Regions from separate parts of the Klebsiella sp. HN106 genome, predicted to be linked through region 1. Evidence: predicted binding sites of a transcription regulator. Region 1 holds the regulator's gene; each other region holds the start of a gene.
The links. The regulator ArgR, encoded in region 1, controls arginine synthesis, uptake and breakdown. The targets are predictions, from matches to a motif close to ANTGAATAAAAATACANT.

Region 2: argC (N-acetyl-gamma-glutamyl-phosphate reductase) is a predicted target of ArgR. The motif match lies at 1,847-1,864, and genes of this name have one in related genera.
Region 3: argA (amino-acid N-acetyltransferase) is a predicted target of ArgR. The motif match lies at 1,555-1,572, and genes of this name have one in related genera.

Annotation. Positions count from the first base shown of each region.
Region 1 covers NZ_JBLURD010000023.1:31,579-38,242, forward strand. The annotation lists gene aaeA (p-hydroxybenzoic acid efflux pump subunit AaeA) at 1-470, shown strand, start outside; gene aaeB (p-hydroxybenzoic acid efflux pump subunit AaeB) at 476-2,443, shown strand; gene ACSIPU_RS28275 (barstar family protein) at 2,583-2,861, shown strand; gene yhcN-B (DUF1471 family stress response protein YhcN-B) at 2,912-3,178, opposite strand; gene yhcN (peroxide/acid stress response protein YhcN) at 3,281-3,544, opposite strand; gene argR (transcriptional regulator ArgR) at 3,899-4,369, opposite strand; gene mdh (malate dehydrogenase) at 4,781-5,719, shown strand; gene ACSIPU_RS28300 (GntR family transcriptional regulator) at 5,852-6,496, shown strand; gene ACSIPU_RS28305 (GntR family transcriptional regulator) at 6,468-6,664, shown strand, end outside.
Region 2 covers NZ_JBLURD010000015.1:6,787-13,450, reverse strand. The annotation lists gene ppc (phosphoenolpyruvate carboxylase) at 1-393, opposite strand, end outside; gene argE (acetylornithine deacetylase) at 648-1,799, opposite strand; gene argC (N-acetyl-gamma-glutamyl-phosphate reductase) at 1,984-2,988, shown strand; gene argB (acetylglutamate kinase) at 2,995-3,771, shown strand; gene argH (argininosuccinate lyase) at 3,849-5,222, shown strand; gene oxyR (DNA-binding transcriptional regulator OxyR) at 5,489-6,406, shown strand; gene sthA (Si-specific NAD(P)(+) transhydrogenase) at 6,389-6,664, opposite strand, start outside.
Region 3 covers NZ_JBLURD010000018.1:32,436-39,099, reverse strand. The annotation lists gene cobD (threonine-phosphate decarboxylase CobD) at 1-106, opposite strand, end outside; gene amiC (N-acetylmuramoyl-L-alanine amidase AmiC) at 124-1,377, opposite strand; gene argA (amino-acid N-acetyltransferase) at 1,605-2,936, shown strand; gene recD (exodeoxyribonuclease V subunit alpha) at 2,976-4,811, opposite strand; gene recB (exodeoxyribonuclease V subunit beta) at 4,808-6,664, opposite strand, start outside.

The DNA.
Region 1 (6,664 bases):
CGGTGATTCGCGCTCCGGCCGATGGCTGGGTGACCAACCTGAACGTGTACCGCGGCGAGTTTATCACCCGAGGTTCCACCGCGGTTGCGCTGGTGAAGCAAAATACCTTCTATGTCATGGCCTATCTTGAAGAGACCAAGCTTGAAGGCGTGCGCCCCGGGTTTCGTGCTGAAATTACCCCTCTGGGAAGCGTACATACCCTCAGGGGGACCGTCGACAGCATCGCTGCTGGCGTCACCAATGCCAGCAGCAGCAGCGATTCAAAAGGGCTGGCCTCTATTGATTCTAATCTTGAGTGGGTGCGCCTGGCGCAGCGGGTACCGGTACGTATTCGCCTTGATCAGCAGCAGGGCAATCTCTGGCCAGCGGGCACCACGGCGACGGTGGTGATCACGGGTAAAGAGGATCGCGATACCAGTCAGGCAAACTTCTTCCAGAAACTGGCGATGCGCCTGCGTGAGTTCGGTTAATCGCCATGGGGATCTTCACCATCGAACTCCGGCATCTCCGCTTCGCCGTTAAGTTAGCCTGCGCGGTGGTGCTGGCGTTATTCGTCGGTTTTCATTTTCAGCTGGAAACTCCGCGCTGGGCGGTGCTTACTGCAGCGATCGTTGCTGCCGGTCCGGCATTTGCCGCAGGCGGGGAGCCTTACTCCGGCGCCATTCGCTATCGCGGGATGCTGCGTATCGTCGGCACCTTTATCGGCTGTATCGCCGCATTGGCGATTATCATCCTGATGATCCGCGCCCCGCTGTTGATGGTACTGGTCTGCTGCCTGTGGGCGGGCTTCTGTACCTGGATCTCCTCGCTGGTGCGGGTTGAGAACTCCTATGCGTGGGGTCTGGCGGGTTATACCGCGCTCATCATTATTATCACTATTCACGAAGAGCCGATGCTGGCGCCGCAGTTCGCCGTCGAACGATGCAGTGAGATTGTCATCGGTATCGTCAGCGCCATTGTGGCCGATCTGCTGTTTTCTCCGCGATCGATAAAAAAAGAGATCGATCTTGAGCTGGATAACCTGCTGATCGATCAATATCGCCTGATGCAGCTTTGCGTGGCCCATGGCGATAAAGATGAGGTCGATAAGGCCTGGAGCGCCCTGGTACGCCGTACCAACGGGCTGGAGGGGATGCGCGCCAACCTGATCATGGAGTCTTCGCGCTGGGCTAAAGTGAATCAACGCCTGAAGGCGATCAACACCCTCTCTTTGACCCTGATTACTCAGGCCTGTGAAACCTTTCTGATTCAGAACACCCGGCCTGAGATAGTGACGGATGATTATCGGGAGCTCTTTGCTGAACCGGTTGAGACCGTGCAGGACGTGCACCGTCAGCTAAAACGTATGCGCCGCTTTTTGACCTGGAAGGGGGAGCATAATACGCCGGTGACGATCTACAGCTGGGTAGGTGCTGCGACGCGCTATCTGCTTTTGAAGCGGGGCGTGGTCGGCAATACCAAAATCAGCCGTATTGAAGAGGAAGTACTGCAGGGCGAAGTGGTGGTGAAGGTGGAATCCGCCGAGCGCCATCATGCGATGGTGAACTTTTGGCGAACTTCCATCTCTTGTATCCTCGGTACGTTGTTCTGGCTATGGACCGGCTGGACTTCGGGAAGCGGGGCGATGGTGATGATTGCGGTTGTTACGGCCCTGGCGATGCGTTTGCCAAATCCGCGGATGGTGGCTATTGATTTCCTTTATGGCACGCTGGCGGCTTTACCTCTGGGCGCGCTGTTTTTCCTGGTGATTATGCCTGCGACGCAGCAAAGTATGCTGCTGCTGTGCATTAGCCTTGCGGTGATGGCATTTTTTATCGGCATCGAGGTACAGAAGCGGCGCCTGGGGTCGTTGGGCGCGCTGGCCAGCACGATTAATATCCTGGTGCTCGACAACCCGATGAAGTTTGAATTCAACCAGTTTCTTGATAGCGCCTTAGGTCAGATCGTAGGATGCTTCCTCGCGCTGATGGTGATCCTGCTGGTGCGTGATAACTCCCAGGCTCGCACCGGACGCGTGCTGCTTAACCAGTTTGTCTCGGCAGCGGTATCATCGTTGACCACCAATACGGCGCGACGTAAAGAGAACCATTTGCCCGCTCTGTATCGTCAGCTTTTTTTATTGCTGAATAAGTTTCCTGGCGATATCGCGCGCTTTCGTCTGGCATTAACCCTGATTATTGCCCATCAGCGGCTGCGCGATGCACCGGTACCGATAAACGACGATCTGTCCGCCTTTCACCGGCAGCTGCGTCGCACGGCGGATCGCGTCATTTCCGCGAAGAGCGATGATAAGCGTCGCTACTATTTTGCCCGTTTGCTTGATGAACTGGATATCTATCAGCAAAAATTACAGCACTGGGAAGCCTCTTCCCAGGTGACCGAGCCGGTACGAAGGCTGGTGGATATGCTGCATAAGTATCAGCACGTACTCACCAACAGCTAGCATCCATAACCGACGCCTGAAGCGTCGGTTTTTTTATCGCTATACTTAATCGTCAGAAAACGAATTCCTCCAGCAGAGTGGGACGATACGCCGGAATATCGGGCTAAGACGAGCTGCAGGTGTGGACAGGATGCGGGCAATGACGACTACCTATACCTTTGATTTTGACGAAATAGCTGAGCAGCAGGATTTTTATCGCGAGTTTTCACGTACTTTTCACTTAGAGCGTGAGAAAGTGAACAACCTTGATTCATTATGGGATGCGGTGATCGCCGGGTTGCTGCCGCTACCGCTGGAGATTGAGTTTATTCATTTAAGCGATAATCAGCGACGCCGATTCGGCGCATTAATTCTGCTTTTTGATGAGGCGGAAGAGGAGCTGGAAGGAGAGCTTCGTTTTAATGTGCGGCATTCATAAAAAAGCCCCCGACAGAGCGGGGGCAAGTCGTCGGATAAGACGACGAGGGTTTATTTGTACAGTTCAGCCGTAGCGTGCCAGTTATCGCCGGTACGGGCTTCAATGATGCGGTAGCTGCTGGCGCCTTCTTTTTCAGCTTTAGCCGCCAGCTCCTGACGCATATCCATCGGTGCGCTGCCTACCTGAGAAACGGAAACGGTGCCCATGGACTGTAAATTTTGCGCCTGTTCTGCGTTCACTTGATTAACGGCGGCGTTTGCACCGAAAGAGAGAACGGAAGCCAGACCCAGGGATGCGATGATAATTGCGCTTTTCATAATCTTTTCTCCAACCTTCATATTTTCAGCGGCGGAAAGTTGTAATCAACTTGAGGCCGCTGAAGAGATTCTGTTTAGTTAATGACCGACAATCGTTAAATCTTATTTATACAGTTCAGCCGTTGCGTGCCAGTGGTCACCGGTACGTGCTTCAATAATGCGATAAGAAGAAGCACCTTCTTCCTGCGCTTTTTTGTTCAGCATTTCATGCATATCCATCGGGGAAGAACTTACCGCGCCGACGGAAACGGTGCCGATTGCCTGACGGCCCTGAGCCTGTTCGCTGTTGATAGAGTCAGCGGCAAAGGCGCCAAAGGAGAGAACGGAAAGGATGCTCAATGCTGCTACAGTGGTTTTGATTTTCATGATGTTCACCTCGTCGAATCTTTTTGTTGGGGTCTTTTGTTTCGTGACCCTCATCACAAAATCAAGTATACACTAATAACTGAAAATATTAATACCTTGCTAATTGTTGTTCATGTAAATAATTACAAAGAAACGTCGTTTTTATAACGTATAAGTATTAGAAATGTCATTTTTTCGACATGGATTGCTTTTATAGCTTTTTAAATCATGAAGATAGGATAATTTGATCTTTTGTGCGCTTACGTTAATTTCATCAAGTAAATGAATGTATAGAAGCGGAAAAACACACAAAATGTTAAAGGAATGATAATTTTTTGAAAGGTTCCCCTCTGGCGTTAACCTGAGGGGAGGGGATCAGAGTTCTTGCTCAAACAGAACGAGAATGGCGTCATGCAGCTCTTTAACGGTAAAACCTCTGGCCGGGGTGGTAAAGATGGTGTCATCACCTGCAATACTCCCGAGGATGCCTTCAGCCTTGCCAAGCGAGTCGAGAAGCCGGGCGATAAGCTGTGCCGCGCCAGGGCTGGTGTGAATGACCACGACTGAATCGTTATAATCGATATCCAGCACCAGATTTTTCAGCGGGCTGGAGGTCGTCGGGACGCCAAGCTCGGCGGGCAGGCAGTAAACCATTTCCATTTTGGCGTTGCGCGTGCGTACAGCGCCAAATTTGGTGAGCATACGTGAGACTTTCGATTGGTTGATATTATCGAAGCCTTCTTCCTGTAGTGCCTGGACGATTTCACCTTGAGAGCTGAATTTTTCTTCTTTAAGCAGCGCTTTAAACGCTTTAACCAGTTCTTCTTGTTTTGCCGAACTTCGCATAAGTCACCCAATTATGGTGGTAAAAACAACATCATTATGCATAACAATGCATTTTTATGCAAATAATCCACAGGGGAGAAGCGTAAATAATGTTATGAAGGGCGCATATTTTAGCAAAAAACTCTAATAAGGAACATGCCTTCGTCACGGCGTGTGAGTTGCTACAAAAGTAAATGAAATGTTATTAAATGATGTTGTTCTGCTCAATACGCTGGGTGTATTGTAACCAATAGTCGATCCGGTACTACTTTGCTGGATGGTCAGTCTCAGGGAGGAAAATGCGAAGCTGCTGCATCGCTGCGCACGACCACGCATTCTTCAGCCATACTTATTGTAATTGTTCATCTTGTGAATTAAGGTCCAGGCGACGGAGTAACGAAAGATTATTTTAACCATAATAAGGAGTTTAGGATGAAAGTTGCAGTCCTCGGCGCCGCTGGTGGAATTGGCCAGGCGCTTGCCCTACTACTTAAGACCCAACTGCCTTCAGGTTCAGAACTCTCGTTGTACGACATCGCTCCGGTAACTCCGGGCGTGGCGGTTGATCTTAGCCATATCCCTACCGATGTAAAAATCAAAGGTTTTTCCGGCGAAGACGCCACCCCTGCACTCGAAGGCGCGGATGTGGTGCTGATATCCGCGGGCGTAGCGCGTAAGCCCGGTATGGATCGCTCCGATTTATTTAACGTTAACGCCGGTATTGTGAAAAATCTGGTTCAGCAAATTGCTAAAACCTGCCCGCAGGCCTGCGTCGGGATTATCACCAACCCGGTGAATACCACCGTGGCGATTGCCGCAGAAGTGCTGAAAAAAGCCGGCGTTTACGACAAGAACAAGCTGTTTGGCGTAACCACGCTGGATATTATCCGCTCGAATACCTTTGTGGCGGAACTGAAAGGCAAATCTTCATCCGATGTTGAGGTTCCGGTAATCGGCGGCCACTCAGGCGTAACTATTCTTCCTTTATTATCACAAATTCCAGGCGTGAGCTTCAGCGAGCAGGAAGTGGCGGATCTGACTAAACGTATTCAAAACGCCGGTACTGAAGTCGTTGAAGCCAAAGCTGGCGGCGGCTCAGCAACCCTGTCGATGGGTCAGGCCGCAGCCCGATTTGGTCTCTCTTTAGTTCGCGCCATGCAGGGAGAGAAAGGGGTGGTGGAATGCGCCTACGTGGAAGGTGATGGTCAATATGCCCGTTTCTTCTCTCAGCCGCTACTGCTGGGGAAAAATGGCGTAGAGCAGCGTCAGCCTATTGGCAAACTCAGTGCGTTTGAGCAACAGGCGCTTGAAGGGATGCTGGATACGTTGCAGAAAGATATCGCCCTTGGCGAAGATTTTGTGAATAAATAATCTGGCATAAAAAGAGAAGCCGGGACCTGGGTTCCGGCTTTTTTATGGTTTTCTCCTGCCTCTGAATGACTCACCCGCCTGGTAAATCTGCTAAACTCCCCCGCGTCTTAAGCGGCTACAAATGAGGACATCGTGAAAAAAATTGAAAGAAAGCAGACCAGGGACCACATTACTCAGATGATCCGTTATGAGATCCTTTCCGGTGGGATGAAACCCGGAGAGGAGCTTGCGCAGGAAAGTATTGCGGAACAGCTGGGGCTCTCTCGTATGCCGGTTCGGGAAGCGCTACAGGCCCTTGAGCAGGAAGGGTTTCTGGTGCGCTTGCCAAACCGCCATATGCAGGTCGCGAAGCTGGAGCCTGACCATGTCAGCCACATTTTTCGGGCAATTGCGGTGATGGCCACGGAGCTTTTTTTATTGGTGCCCGCGGCGGCAGGCGAATCGCTCGCTGCGCGCGCGCGCGCGCTGGCGCATCCGGGTGAGCGGTCGCGGGAGTTGGCGTTCCACCAGACGCTAATTTCATATATTGATAACCGCTATCTGCAAAAGATTTATCAGCAGTTTTTGGATGGCTATATCAGCTATGTCATTCTGTATCTGAAAGAGGATAATCAGGAGTCGGCGCAAATACTCAGCTCTCTGATGGACGCTATCCGTCGGGGCGATGGTGATGAGATCGCGCAGGAAACGCAGCGTTATTTCCTCTCTCTGGCAGAAATAATGCGTCAACACATGAAGGATTGGGAAAGTGCAGAAGCCTCGATTAGGGAAAATTAAGCTTCTTTCAGCGAAAGAGCAGGTCGCGGCAGTATTACGTAAAGCTATACTGTCGCGCGATTTAGTTGAAGGGCAAGAAATTACCCTTGAAGGGATCGCCAGCATGGTCGGCGTCTCCAGTATGCCCGTGCGTGAAGCATTTCAGATCCTGGCCGCGGATGGGCTGAT
Region 2 (6,664 bases), on a different contig from region 1:
CAGCGACAGGGATTCAACGGCTTGTTTAATAATCGTTTCGTTGAGATTCGGTTGCTCTTTGAGCTTTCTCAGGGTGCGGGCAATCACTTCAGGATTACTGGCCGCTTCGCCTTTTGGCGAAATGCTGTGGTATTGCTCAGCGGTATTAGCCAGGTTCAGAAACTGGCTAAAGGCGCGCGCCACCGGCAGCAGCTCGTCGTTGGACAAGTTTTGCAGCGTGGTGAGCAGCTCCTGGCGGTTGGCTTCATTGCCAGCGCGAGAAGATTTGGACAACTTACGGATAGTTTCGACACGATCAAGAATGTTTTCTCCTAGCGCATCCTTGATGGTGTCGCCCAGCACCTTACCGAGCATACTGACATTACTACGCAAAGCGGAATATTGTTCGTTCATGTTACCCCAGACACCCCATCTCATTTTATTTTGTTATATCCGGCGCTCGAAAATTTGAGCAGTGGATAAGCAACCGTCTTTTATAAAGCCACGTAAAACCCCCCGCGTCAATTGTTGCGAAATCGCTTCAGCAAACGAATAAATAGCGGCAATTTGCGAAATTTAACTCAGAGGTCGCTTGATAAGTGTTGCTTATGAAAACGTGATAATTGTCACCCTCTCGTGCGGAAAAAAATCACCAGAGGGCGCGCGTTTTAATGCCAGCAGAAATGGTGGACCACCTGGGTAATGAGCTCGCGGGTTGGCTTAATAAAGCGCGTTTCCAGATACTCATCCGGCTGGTGGGCCTGGTTAATCGAGCCCGGGCCTAATACCAGCGTCGGACAGAGGGTCTGAATAAACGGCGCTTCGGTGCAGTAGTTGACCACGTCGGTCTGCGCGCCGAGCAGTTTTTCGACTACCTCAACCAGCTTATGGTCCGGTGGGCATTCGTAGCCAGGGATCGGCGGATGCAGTTCAGCAACGGTCAGGCGACCAGGCCAACGCTCACTCACCGGTGCCAGCGCCTCGTTCAGCAGCCCGTTAAGATCGTTGAGGGTCATTCCGGGCAGCGGGCGAATATCCATATGCAGTTCGCAACAGGCGCAAATGCGGTTGGAGGCATCGCCGCCGTGAATGGCCCCAAGGTTAAGTGTGGGATACGGGACGGTAAATGCGGCGTAGTGATAACGCTCTTTCAGGTCATCGCGCAGCTGCATGATGCGGCCGATGGCATCGTGCATTAGCTCAATGGCGTTGACGCCGCGTGCCGGGTCGCTGGAGTGGCCAGACTGCCCCTGAACGCGAACGGCAGTAGACATATGGCCTTTGTGCGCGCGTACCGGCTGCAGCGAAGTCGGTTCGCCGATAATGGCGCAGCCCGGCCGCAGTTGGGTCGTTTCGGCGAAATAGCGCGCGCCGGCCATGCTGGTCTCTTCATCGGCCGTCGCCAGAATATAGAGCGGCTTTTTCAGTTTAGCCACATCGACGTCGCGCAGGGCATCGAGAATAAAGGCGAAGAAGCCTTTCATATCCGCAGTGCCCAGGCCGTATAGCTTATTGTCGTGCTCGGTCAGGGTAAAAGGATCGCGAGTCCAGCGGCCATCATCAAACGGGACGGTATCGGTGTGCCCGGCAAGCAGCAGGCCGCCTGCGCCGTGGCCGGTACTCGCCAGCAGGTTGAATTTATTACGCGTATCCGGCACCGGCTGAACTTCAACATTAAAGCCGATATCACGGAACCAGCCCGCCAGTAAATTGATTAAAGACTCATTGCTTTGATCCAGCGCCTCTTCGGTTGCGCTGATGGAAGGTGTGGCGATCAGCGCGCGGTAAATCTCGATAAAGGGCGGTAAATTGTTTTTCATTGTTGACACACCTCGGGTCGTGATAGTATCAATATTCATGCATTATTTGTGAATAAAAATACATTATCGTTGAGCGTAAGGAAACCCATCGAACGTAAGGATGATGCGCTTACGGCTCAACAGGGTGGGGAAGGCAACGGTCTTCCAGGGCAAATATACGTAAGCAAGAAGGTGAAGAGCCCCAATGTTGAACACGCTGATTGTGGGCGCCAGCGGTTATGCCGGCGCAGAGCTAGTGGCCTATGTAAATCGCCATCCTCATATGACCATAACCGCTTTGACGGTCTCCGCGCAAAGCAATGATGCGGGAAAATTAGTTTCCGATTTGCATCCGCAACTGAAAGGGATTGTCGATCTGCCGCTGCAGCCGATGTCTGATATCAGCGAGTTTAGCGCCGGAGTCGATGTCGTTTTTCTGGCTACCGCCCATGAAGTGAGCCACGATCTGGCGCCGCAGTTTCTCGCGGCGGGCTGCGTGGTGTTCGATCTCTCCGGGGCGTTCCGCGTGAATGACGGCGCCTTCTATGAAAAATATTATGGTTTCACTCATCAGCACCCTGAACTGCTTGAACAGGCGGTTTACGGCCTGGCCGAGTGGAGCGTCGAAAAGCTAAAAGAAGCAAATCTGATTGCCGTACCCGGCTGCTACCCGACGGCGGCTCAGCTATCGTTAAAACCGCTGATCGATGCGGGACTGCTGGATCTTAACCAGTGGCCGGTGATCAACGCGACCAGCGGGGTCAGCGGCGCCGGGCGTAAAGCCTCTCTCGGTAACAGCTTCTGCGAAGTCAGCCTGCAACCCTACGGCGTTTTCAATCACCGCCATCACCCGGAAATCTCCACCCACCTGGGCGCGGACGTTATTTTTACCCCGCATCTGGGCAATTTTAAGCGTGGGATTCTGGAAACCATTACCTGCCGTCTGAAGCCCGGCGTCAGTAAAGAACAGGTCGCGGCGGTGTTCCAGCAGGCCTATGCGGATAAACCGCTGGTACGTTTATACGATCGTGGGGTCCCTGCATTGAAAAATGTCGTGGGTCTGCCATTCTGTGATATCGGTTTTGCAGTCCAGGATGAACATATCATCGTGGTGGCGGCGGAAGATAACCTGCTGAAAGGTGCGGCCGCGCAGGCCGTACAGTGCGCTAACATTCGTTTCGGCTTCGCTGAGACGCAGTCTCTTATTTAAGGTGTGATGATGAATCCTTTAATTATCAAACTCGGCGGCGTCCTGCTGGACAGCGAAGAAGCGCTGGAGCGCCTGTTTACTGCCCTGGTGAACTACCGTGAATCACATCAGCGCCCGCTAATTATTGTGCACGGCGGCGGCTGCGTGGTGGATGAACTGATGAAGCAGCTCAATCTGCCGGTGAACAAGAAAAATGGTCTGCGGGTCACCCCGGCGGATCAGATCGACATTATTACCGGCGCGCTGGCGGGAACCGCCAATAAAACGCTGCTGGCGTGGGCGAAGAAACACGGCCTGGCTTCCGTTGGGCTATTCCTCGGCGATGGCGATAGCGTCAAAGTGACGCAGCTTGATGAAGAGCTCGGCCATGTCGGATTTGCTCAGCCGGGTTCTCCGGCGCTGATTAACACGCTGCTGGCGGGCGGTTATCTGCCGGTTGTCAGCTCCATCGGCGTTACCGATGACGGTAAGTTAATGAACGTCAACGCTGACCAGGCGGCGACCGCGCTGGCGGCAACGCTTGGCGCAGACCTGATTCTGCTGTCAGACGTGAGCGGCATTCTCGATGGCAAAGGTCAGCGTATTGCTGAAATGACCGCCGGGAAAGCTGAACAACTGATCGAGCAGGGCATTATCACCGACGGAATGATCGTCAAAGTGAATGCGGCTCTGGACGCGGCGCGGACATTAGGCCGCCCGGTCGATATCGCCTCCTGGCGGCACGCAGAGCAGCTCCCTGCGCTGTTTAACGGTACGCCGATCGGCACGCGTATTCTGGCATAATCAATTTATCATTTTGTCGGCCCGGTAAGCGCAGCGCCGCCGGGCAATAAAATTCAAAGATATTAAGGAAGCATGTTATGGCACTTTGGGGTGGGCGTTTTACTCAGGCAGCGGATCAGCGGTTCAAACAGTTCAACGACTCTTTGCGCTTTGACTATCGCCTGGCGGAGCAGGATATCGTTGGCTCTGTTGCCTGGTCCAAAGCGCTGGTGACGGTGGGCGTACTGACCGCTGATGAACAGCAGAAGCTGGAAGAGGCGCTGAACATTCTGCTGGAAGAAGTACGGGCTAATCCGCAGCAGATCCTCGAAAGCGATGCGGAAGATATTCATAGCTGGGTAGAAGGTAAACTGATCGACAAGGTTGGCCAACTGGGCAAAAAGCTGCACACCGGGCGCAGCCGTAATGACCAGGTCGCAACGGACCTGAAGCTGTGGTGCAAAGATACCGTGGTGGAGCTGCTGTCGGCGAATCGTCAGCTGCAAAGCGCGCTGGTTGAGACGGCGGAGGCTAATCAGGACGCGGTCATGCCGGGCTATACTCACCTGCAGCGCGCGCAGCCGGTGACGTTCGCTCACTGGTGTCTGGCCTATGTCGAAATGCTGGCGCGTGATGAAAGCCGCCTGCAGGATGCGCTGAAGCGTCTGGACGTCAGCCCGCTGGGCTGCGGCGCGCTGGCGGGGACCGCCTATGAAATCGATCGCGAACAGCTTGCCGGCTGGCTGGGTTTCGCAACGGCGACCCGCAATAGCCTGGACAGCGTGTCCGATCGCGATCACGTCCTGGAACTGCTGTCCGATGCCTCAATCGGCATGGTCCACCTGTCGCGTTTTGCCGAAGATCTGATCTTCTTTAATACCGGCGAAGCGGGCTTTGTGGAGCTTTCTGACCGCGTGACGTCGGGTTCATCCCTGATGCCGCAGAAGAAAAACCCGGATGCGCTGGAGCTGATCCGCGGTAAATGCGGCCGCGTGCAGGGTGCCCTGACCGGCATGATGATGACCCTTAAAGGGCTGCCGCTGGCCTACAACAAAGATATGCAGGAAGATAAAGAAGGCCTGTTTGACGCGCTTGATACCTGGCTCGACTGCCTGCATATGGCGGCGCTGGTGCTTGACGGTATTCAGGTGAAACGCCCGCGCTGTGAAGAAGCCGCGCAGCAGGGATACGCGAATGCCACCGAGCTGGCGGACTATCTGGTAGCTAAAGGCGTACCGTTCCGTGAGGCGCACCATATTGTGGGTGAAGCGGTAGTAGAAGCCATTGCCCAGGGCAAACCGCTGGAAGATCTCCCTCTGGCCAATTTACAAAAATTTAGCGGCGTTATTGCTGATGACGTCTATCCGATTCTTTCGCTGCAGTCGTGTCTGGATAAGCGAGCGGCTAAAGGCGGCGTTTCTCCGCAGCAGGTTGCTCAGGCGATTGCCGACGCTAAATCGCGCCTGGTTTGAGCTATCTGTTCGCTGCCTGAAAGGCATTAAATAAAGGAAGCTCGGGTAACCCCGGGCTTTTTTATGCAAAAAAAAGCGGACACAAGGTCCGCAAAAGTTCACGTTGGCTTTAGTTATCCGGGTAGAGAACTGATGAGGAAGCTCAATGATTTTCTGCAGTTTTCCTCATTTATGGGTTTATTATTGAACAGAAACCTTGATAGGGATAATCGTTCGTTGCTATTCTATCTATCGCCATGGACTATCGTGGCGATGGAGGATGAATAATGAATATTCGCGATCTTGAATATCTGGTAGCGCTAGCTGAACACCGCCACTTCCGCCGTGCGGCGGATTCTTGCCACGTCAGTCAACCTACGCTTAGCGGGCAGATCCGTAAGCTGGAGGATGAACTCGGCGTGATGTTGCTGGAGCGCACCAGCCGTAAGGTTCTGTTCACCCAGGCAGGGCTGCTGCTGGTGGATCAAGCGCGTACCGTGCTACGCGAAGTCAAAGTGCTTAAGGAAATGGCGAGCCAGCAGGGAGAGACCATGTCCGGGCCATTGCATATCGGACTGATCCCGACCATTGGCCCTTATCTGCTGCCGCTGATTATCCCCATGCTGCACCAGACCTTTCCGAAGCTGGAAATGTATCTGCATGAAGCGCAAACCCATCAGCTGCTGGCCCAGCTTGATAGCGGTAAGCTCGACTGCGCAATTCTGGCGCTGGTCAAAGAGAGCGAAGCTTTTATTGAGGTGCCGCTGTTTGATGAGCCAATGATGCTGGCTATCTATGAAGATCATCCTTGGGCAAACCGCGAGTGCGTGCCGATGTCGGATCTGGCCGGTGAAAAACTGCTGATGCTGGAAGATGGCCACTGCCTGCGCGATCAGGCGATGGGCTTTTGCTTTGAAGCCGGCGCCGATGAAGACACCCACTTCCGCGCGACCAGTCTCGAAACGCTGCGTAACATGGTGGCTGCCGGTAGCGGCATCACCCTCTTGCCCGCCTTAGCCGTGCCGCAGGAGAGAAAGCGCGATGGCGTGGTCTATGTGCCTTGCATTAAGCCGGAACCGAGACGTACCGTTGGGCTGGTTTATCGCCCGGGTTCTCCGCTGCGTAGCCGTTATGAACATCTGGCGGAGGCCATCCGCAGTAAAATGGATGGCCATTTCGACGCGGCGTTAAAACAGGCGGTTTAAGCCATTCAACGCGGCTACCCGATAGGCTTCCGCCATTGTCGGGTAGTTAAAGGTGGTGTTAACGAAGTACTCAATGGTGTTACCGCCGCCTTTCTGCTCCATTATCGCCTGGCCGATGTGAATAATTTCGGCCGCGCGCTCGCCGAAACAATGAATGCCGAGGATCTCTTTCGTTTCGCGATGAAACAGGATCTTCAACGTACCGACGCTCATACCGACAATCTGCGCTCGCGCCAGGTGCTTGAACTGCGCGCGCCC
Region 3 (6,664 bases), on a different contig from region 1:
GCGGGTTGATGTTGGCGCTAAAATCCAGCAACTGCTCCCCAGAGATGCCCATAAGCGCGGCGGCCTCGCGAATATTGCCGCCGTGCGCGCTCTTTAATAGAGCCATTTCACTTTCCTGTTGCGTTATCCTCGCCTTGCCAGCGTCGCGCCGTCGGCGAAGTAGGCTTTAATCCCTGCCAGAATCGACTCTGCAACCTGCTGCTGGAATTTCGCCGTTTTCAGTTTACGCTCTTCTTCGATGTTGCTGATAAACGCGGTTTCCACCAGGATCGATGGAATATCCGGCGCTTTCAGCACCGCGAAGCCCGCCTGCTCAACCTGATTCTTGTGCAGGTTATTAATATTTCCCATCTTTTCCAGCACCGCCTTGCCAAACTTCAGGCTGTCGGCAATGGTCAACGACTGCACCATGTCGAACATCGTGTGGTCGACGTAGCGATCGCCGCTTTTGCTGACGCCGCCGATCAGATCCGAGGCGTTCTGGGTCTGAGCCAGATATTTAGCCGCAGTACTGGTAGCCCCTTTGGTTGACAGGGCAAATACCGACGAGCCGCTCGGCTGACGGCTGGTAAACGCATCGGCGTGAATAGAGACAAACAGGTCGGCGCGCTGCTTCTGCGCTTTGGCGACGCGAACCTTCAGCGGGATAAAGACATCCTCGTTGCGGGTCATATAGACCTTCATGTTGCCCTCTTTCTCGATCAGCGCGCGCAGCCGTCGGGCTATCTGCAGCACCACGTCTTTCTCGCGGGTGCGGTATTTACCGACGGCGCCGGAATCCTCGCCGCCGTGTCCGGGATCGAGCATGATAACGATAGGCCGATCGCGCCCGGCTTTACCCGGTTTCGGCCCGCTCTCCGCAGGCGGAACCTGCCGCTGCAGATCGCCTTTATTGTAATCCTCGAGCAGCGCCAGCAGCGGATCCTGCACGTCGGTCGCGTTGGAAGGGTAGAGATCCATGACCAGACGCTCTTTAAAACCGGCGACCGGAGCGAGCGCGAACAGCTGCGGTTTTACGTTCTGTTTCAGCTCGAACACCATGCGTACGGTTTGCGGGTCGAATTGTCCCACGCGGGCGGACTGAATATAGGGATCGTCGCTGCGAATCTGGTTACCCATGCCTTTTAGGACGGAGTTGAGGTTAACGCCTTCCAGATCCACAACCACACGTTCAGGATTACTGAGCGCAAACTGCCGATATTTCAGGATATGGTTGGACTCCACGGTGACGCGCGTGTAGGTCGATGATGGCCAGACGCGTACGGCAACCACCTGCGCCGCGGCAGCCAACCCAACCGGACTCACACTCATTAACCACATGGCGCCCGCCCCCTGTAAAAATCGGCGGCGGCTTAATCCTGACTTGTATCCCGACATGCCACTCCCAAGCAGTAAGAAATCATTCGTATTTAAAACAAACAGATTGACCAGAAACTTTAACGAAAGGCGCATAACCTGTCATCTATAAAAGGGTAAACAATCTTTGACACCCTGATTTGGCTCACACTGTTTTCTCGGTTGCGCGAGAAATTGGGGCTTGCGTTTGCCGGCAAAACAGAATAAAAATACATAAATTACGAATAATCATGCATTGAGGTTGTGTCATGGTGAAGGAACGTCGCACCGAACTGGTAGAGGGATTCCGCCATTCTGTCCCCTATATTAACGCCCATAGAGGTAAAACGTTTGTCATCATGCTGGGCGGGGAAGCCATCGAGCATGATAATTTCTCTAGCATAGTCAACGACATTGGCCTGCTTCACAGCCTGGGAATTCGTCTGGTAGTGGTCTATGGCGCCCGTCCGCAGATCGACGCCAACCTGGCGGAGCACCGTCACGAACCGGTCTATCACAAACAAACCCGAGTGACTGACGCCAAAACGCTCGAGCTGGTTAAGCAGGCGGCGGGTATGCTGCAGCTGGAAATTACCGCTCGCCTGTCGATGAGCCTCAACAACACCCCGCTGCAGGGCGCCCACATCAACGTGGTCAGCGGCAATTTCATTATCGCGCAGCCGTTAGGCGTGGATGACGGCGTGGATTACTGTCACAGCGGGCGCATCAGGCGCATCGATGAAGAAGCCATTCACCGTCAGTTGGATAACGGCGCGATTGTGCTGATGGGCCCGGTTGCGGTGTCGGTCACCGGCGAAAGCTTTAACCTGACCTCCGAAGAGATTGCAACCCAGCTGGCGATTAAGCTCAAAGCCGAAAAGATGATTGGCTTCTGCTCGTCACAGGGGGTGTACAACCAGGATGGTGAGATCGTCCCCGAGCTATTCCCTAACGAAGCCCAGGCGCGGGTTGAAGAGATGGAAGCGGACGAAGACTACAGCTCCGGTACCGTGCGCTTCCTGCGCGGCGCGGTAAAAGCCTGCCGCAGCGGCGTGCGCCGCTGCCACCTGATTAGCTATCAGGAAAACGGCACTCTGCTGCAGGAGCTGTTCTCACGCGACGGTATCGGCACTCAGATAGTGATGGAGAGCGCCGAGCAGATCCGCCGCGCCACCATTAACGACATCGGCGGCATCCTTGAGCTGATAAGCCCGCTGGAGCAGCAGGGCATTCTGGTCAGGCGTTCTCGCGAACAGCTGGAGATGGAAATCGATAAGTTCACCATTATTCAGCGCGACAACACCACCATCGCCTGCGCCGCGCTCTATCCTTTCCCGGAAGAGAAGATCGGCGAAATGGCCTGCGTGGCGGTGCATCCGGACTACCGCAGCTCATCGCGCGGCGAAGTGCTGCTCGAACGAATTGCCGCGCAGGCGAAGCAAATGGGCCTCAGCAAACTGTTTGTTCTGACAACCCGCAGCATTCACTGGTTCCAGGAGCGCGGATTTACGCCGGTAGACGTTGACCTGCTGCCGGAGAGCAAAAAAGAGATGTACAACTACCAGCGCCGCTCCAAGGTGTTGATGGCAGACCTGGCCTGATTCTCTCCCCGGAAAGCGCATGGCTGACCGGGGAAAACATCACTGAGCGGAAAAAATATCCGCCAGGCCGCTGCGTCGTTCGGTACGCGCGACAACCGCCTGGGTCAGTACCTGCTCATCGGCATAGATCGACAGCTGCCGTTTCGCGCGAGTTATAGCGGTATAAACCAGCTCGCGGGTCACCAGCGGCACGCTGCGCGAAGGCAGGATCAGCGCCGCGTGATCGAACTCCGACCCCTGCGATTTATGCACCGTCATCGCCCAGGCGGTATCATGCTCCGGCAGACGACTCGGCTGTACCGACTTGATGCTGCCATCAGGCATCGGGAACCAGACGCGCAGGCCATCACCTCTTTCCAGCGCGATACCGATATCGCCGTTAAACAGCCCCAGCGCGCTGTCGTTGCGCGAGATCATCACCGGCCGACCTTCATACCAGCGCGAATGGCGCGGTAACGTAATCGCCCGCTTGCGGTTGAGCATCTGCTCCAGCTGTTCATTAACTCCGCTGACGCCATACGGGCCCTCGCGCAGCGCGCACAGCAGCTGGAATTCGCCAAAAGCGGCGATCATCTCTTCGGGCTCTGCCCGAGCGCGCAGCAGCTGCAGGAAGCGGCCGTAGCCCGCCTGCGCCTGATTCAGCATCGCTTCATACTCTTCGGTGGCGCTCAGCGGATACAGAGCGATATCGTCAAATGACTGGCGCAGCGTTGCGCGTACCGCGCTGCGATCGCCGCTGTTCACCGCCCAGGCCAGCTGGCCGATACCGGAATGGCGACCGAAACGGTAGCTTTTCTGCAGCAGGCACAGGCTATCGCGGAGCGAACCGGCCATATTACCCTCGCCTGCCGGAACCGACTGGCCGGTTAACCGGGCGAGCTGCGTCGCCCGCTCCGGGGTATAGCCTGCATTAACCCACGCGCAGATATCGCCGAGCACGGCCCCGGCCTCGACCGAAGCCAGCTGATCGCGGTCGCCAAGGAAAATCACCCTTCCGTGCTCAGGTAGCGCATCGATCAGGCGCGACATCATCGGCAGGTCAATCATTGAGGCTTCATCGACCACCAGCACATCAAGATGCAGCGGGTTTCCGCTGTGATAGCGCATCCGCTGGCTTCCCGGCTGCGCGCCCAGCAGGCGATGGAGGGTACTGGCTTCGGTGGGCACCAGCGCCTTTTGTTCGTCGGTGAGAGGAAGACGGCGCAGCGCAGCGCCAAGGGACTCGGTCAGGCGCGCCGCGGCTTTACCGGTCGGCGCAGCCAGGCGAATACGGCAGCGCGGGCTGGAGAAGGTCTGGATCAGCGCGGCCAGGAGTTTAGCGACGGTCGTGGTTTTACCTGTGCCCGGTCCGCCGGAAATTACCGAAATCCGCCGGGTCAGGGCGACAGCAGCCGCCACTTTTTGCCAGTCAGTTTCCTCTGCGGGCGGAAACAGCGCGTCGAGCGTCGCTGCCAGCCGGGCTTCATCCACCTCCAGCACCTGATTGGCTTCATTGAAAAAGCGCGCGACGGTTAATTCGTTGCGCCACATGCGGTTAAGGTAAAGCCGATCGCCGCAGAGAATCATCGGCGCTGGCCGCTCTCCGCAGCTGACGGCCTCGGAATCATTGAGCAGCGGCAGCCAGCCGTCCGGCGCGCCGGTCAGTTCAAGAATTCGCTCGCTCAGGCCACCTGCTTTAGCCTTCAACAGTTCATCATCGACAAGACGCGAAATCGGCAGACAGACGTGCCCTTCACCAGCATCGCGACTGAGGATCGCCGCGACCAGCTTCACCGCCGGATGCGCTTCTTGCGCCACCATTAGCGCAAACTGAACGTCCAGCGGGCGCAGCAGTCGCTGCTCAACCGCCTGCAGCAATAGTTCATCCAGGTTCATAGCGCCACCTCCTGAGTTTCTCCAGCAAACAGCGCATCAAGGCCGTCAATCAGCGGTCGCGCCGGACGGGTGGTAAAAATACCCTGCCCGCCGTCCTGTCCATCCATACCGCGTAAAAAGAGATAAATGACGCCGCCAAAGTGGCGTTCGTAATCATAATCGGCAATACGGTGGCGCAGATAACGGTGCAGCGCCAGGCTGTAGAGCTGATACTGCAAATCGTAACGATGGGTGCGCATAGCCTGCATCATCGCTTCCTGGGTATAGGCCTCGCGATCTTTCCCCAGCCAGTTGGATTTGTAATCCAGCAGGTAATAACGGCCGTTATGGCGAAATACCAGGTCAATAAAGCCTTTCAGCATACCGCGCACCTGGCGGAAATCGAGCATGGGGGTATCGACGGAGAGCGGATCGTACTGACGAATCAGCGCATCCAGGCGCAGCGGATCCAGAGGCTGCTCGATGGGCAGATAAAAAGCCATCTCCACCTGTTTATCACGCTCGCTAAGCTGATTCAGCGCGATCTCCGCGCCAGGGAGACGGGTACGCAGCACGCTGTCGAGCCATTCGGTCAGTACTGGGGCCCATTTCTCCTCGAAGCCGCTAAGCTGGAGCTTTTCCGCCATCCAGTCGGCTAGGACCGGCTGGGTGAAATCAATATCTTCAAACAGGCTGTGCAGAAACGTGCCTGGCGATGCTCCGCGCGGGAAGTGGTGCGGCGTAAGCTGCGGTTCTTCCGCCACATCGCCGACGCCTGCGGCATCGATATCCAGACGCGGTAAAAGGTCCTGCGCCGCGCTGTGTCCGTTTTGCTGCAGGCCGGAGTAGCTGGTGACGCGCCAGTCATCGCTCATCGAACGCTCAAGCAGACGCGCGGAGAGCGGCGGCAGCGCCGACTGTGGAGCCTGCCAGGGCGTCTGCGTCGTCGTCGCGGGGAGCTGCAGGGCGATATCCCCGCTGCAAAACGCCTGCAGTCGCGCCGTTAGCCCTGCGGCGTCCATCGCTTCTCCGCCCTGCAGCAGCCGCCCCAGCGCGCTGTGGTGAAAATCGCTGGCGCCGGGCTTGTCGCTGCGGCGGGGGCTAAGCGGCGCAACGCCCAGGCTGCAGTGCCAGACCGCCCGGGTCAGCGCAACGTACAGCAGACGTAAGTCTTCGGCCAAACGTTCGGCCTCAGCCAGCTCCATGCTGCCCTCATCCTGGCCCAGATCGAGCACGGCGGCAAAGGAGGTTCTGTCGTGATAAAACGCCTGATCCTGTTTGCGAAAACGCGCGATAAACGGCAGCCAGACCAGCGGATACTCCAGCCCTTTCGATTTATGGATGGTGACGATCTGCACCAGATGCTTGTCGCTTTCCAGGCGCATCTGCTGGCTGGAGGCGTTGCTATCCGGCTCGGCGATATGCTGCGCCAGCCAGCGCACCAGCGCATGTTCGCTCTCCAGCTGGTTCGCCGCCTCCTGAAGCAGCTCGCTGATATGCAGGATATCGGTCAGGCGCCGCTCGCCGCCGTTGGTTGCGAGAAGGTTTTCTGCAATGCGCCGCGCGGTCATCAGCGCGCGCAGCATCGGCATAACGCCGCGCTGCCGCCAGACTTGCCGGTAGCCGCTAAACTCTTCTACCAGCTCATCCCACGCCCGTTCGTTCTGGTTGAGGTTTTCGATATCCTGCGCGTTAAGACCGAACATTGAGGTCGCCAGCGCGCTGCGCAGGGTATTCTCGCGCTCGGGGGCCAGCACCGCCTGCAGCAGCCACAGCAGCTCCTGCGCCTCCGGCGTTTCAAACACGCTATCGCGGTTGGAGAGATAGACGGAAGGAATCGACAGCAGCTGGAGGGCATCGCGAATTAACGACGC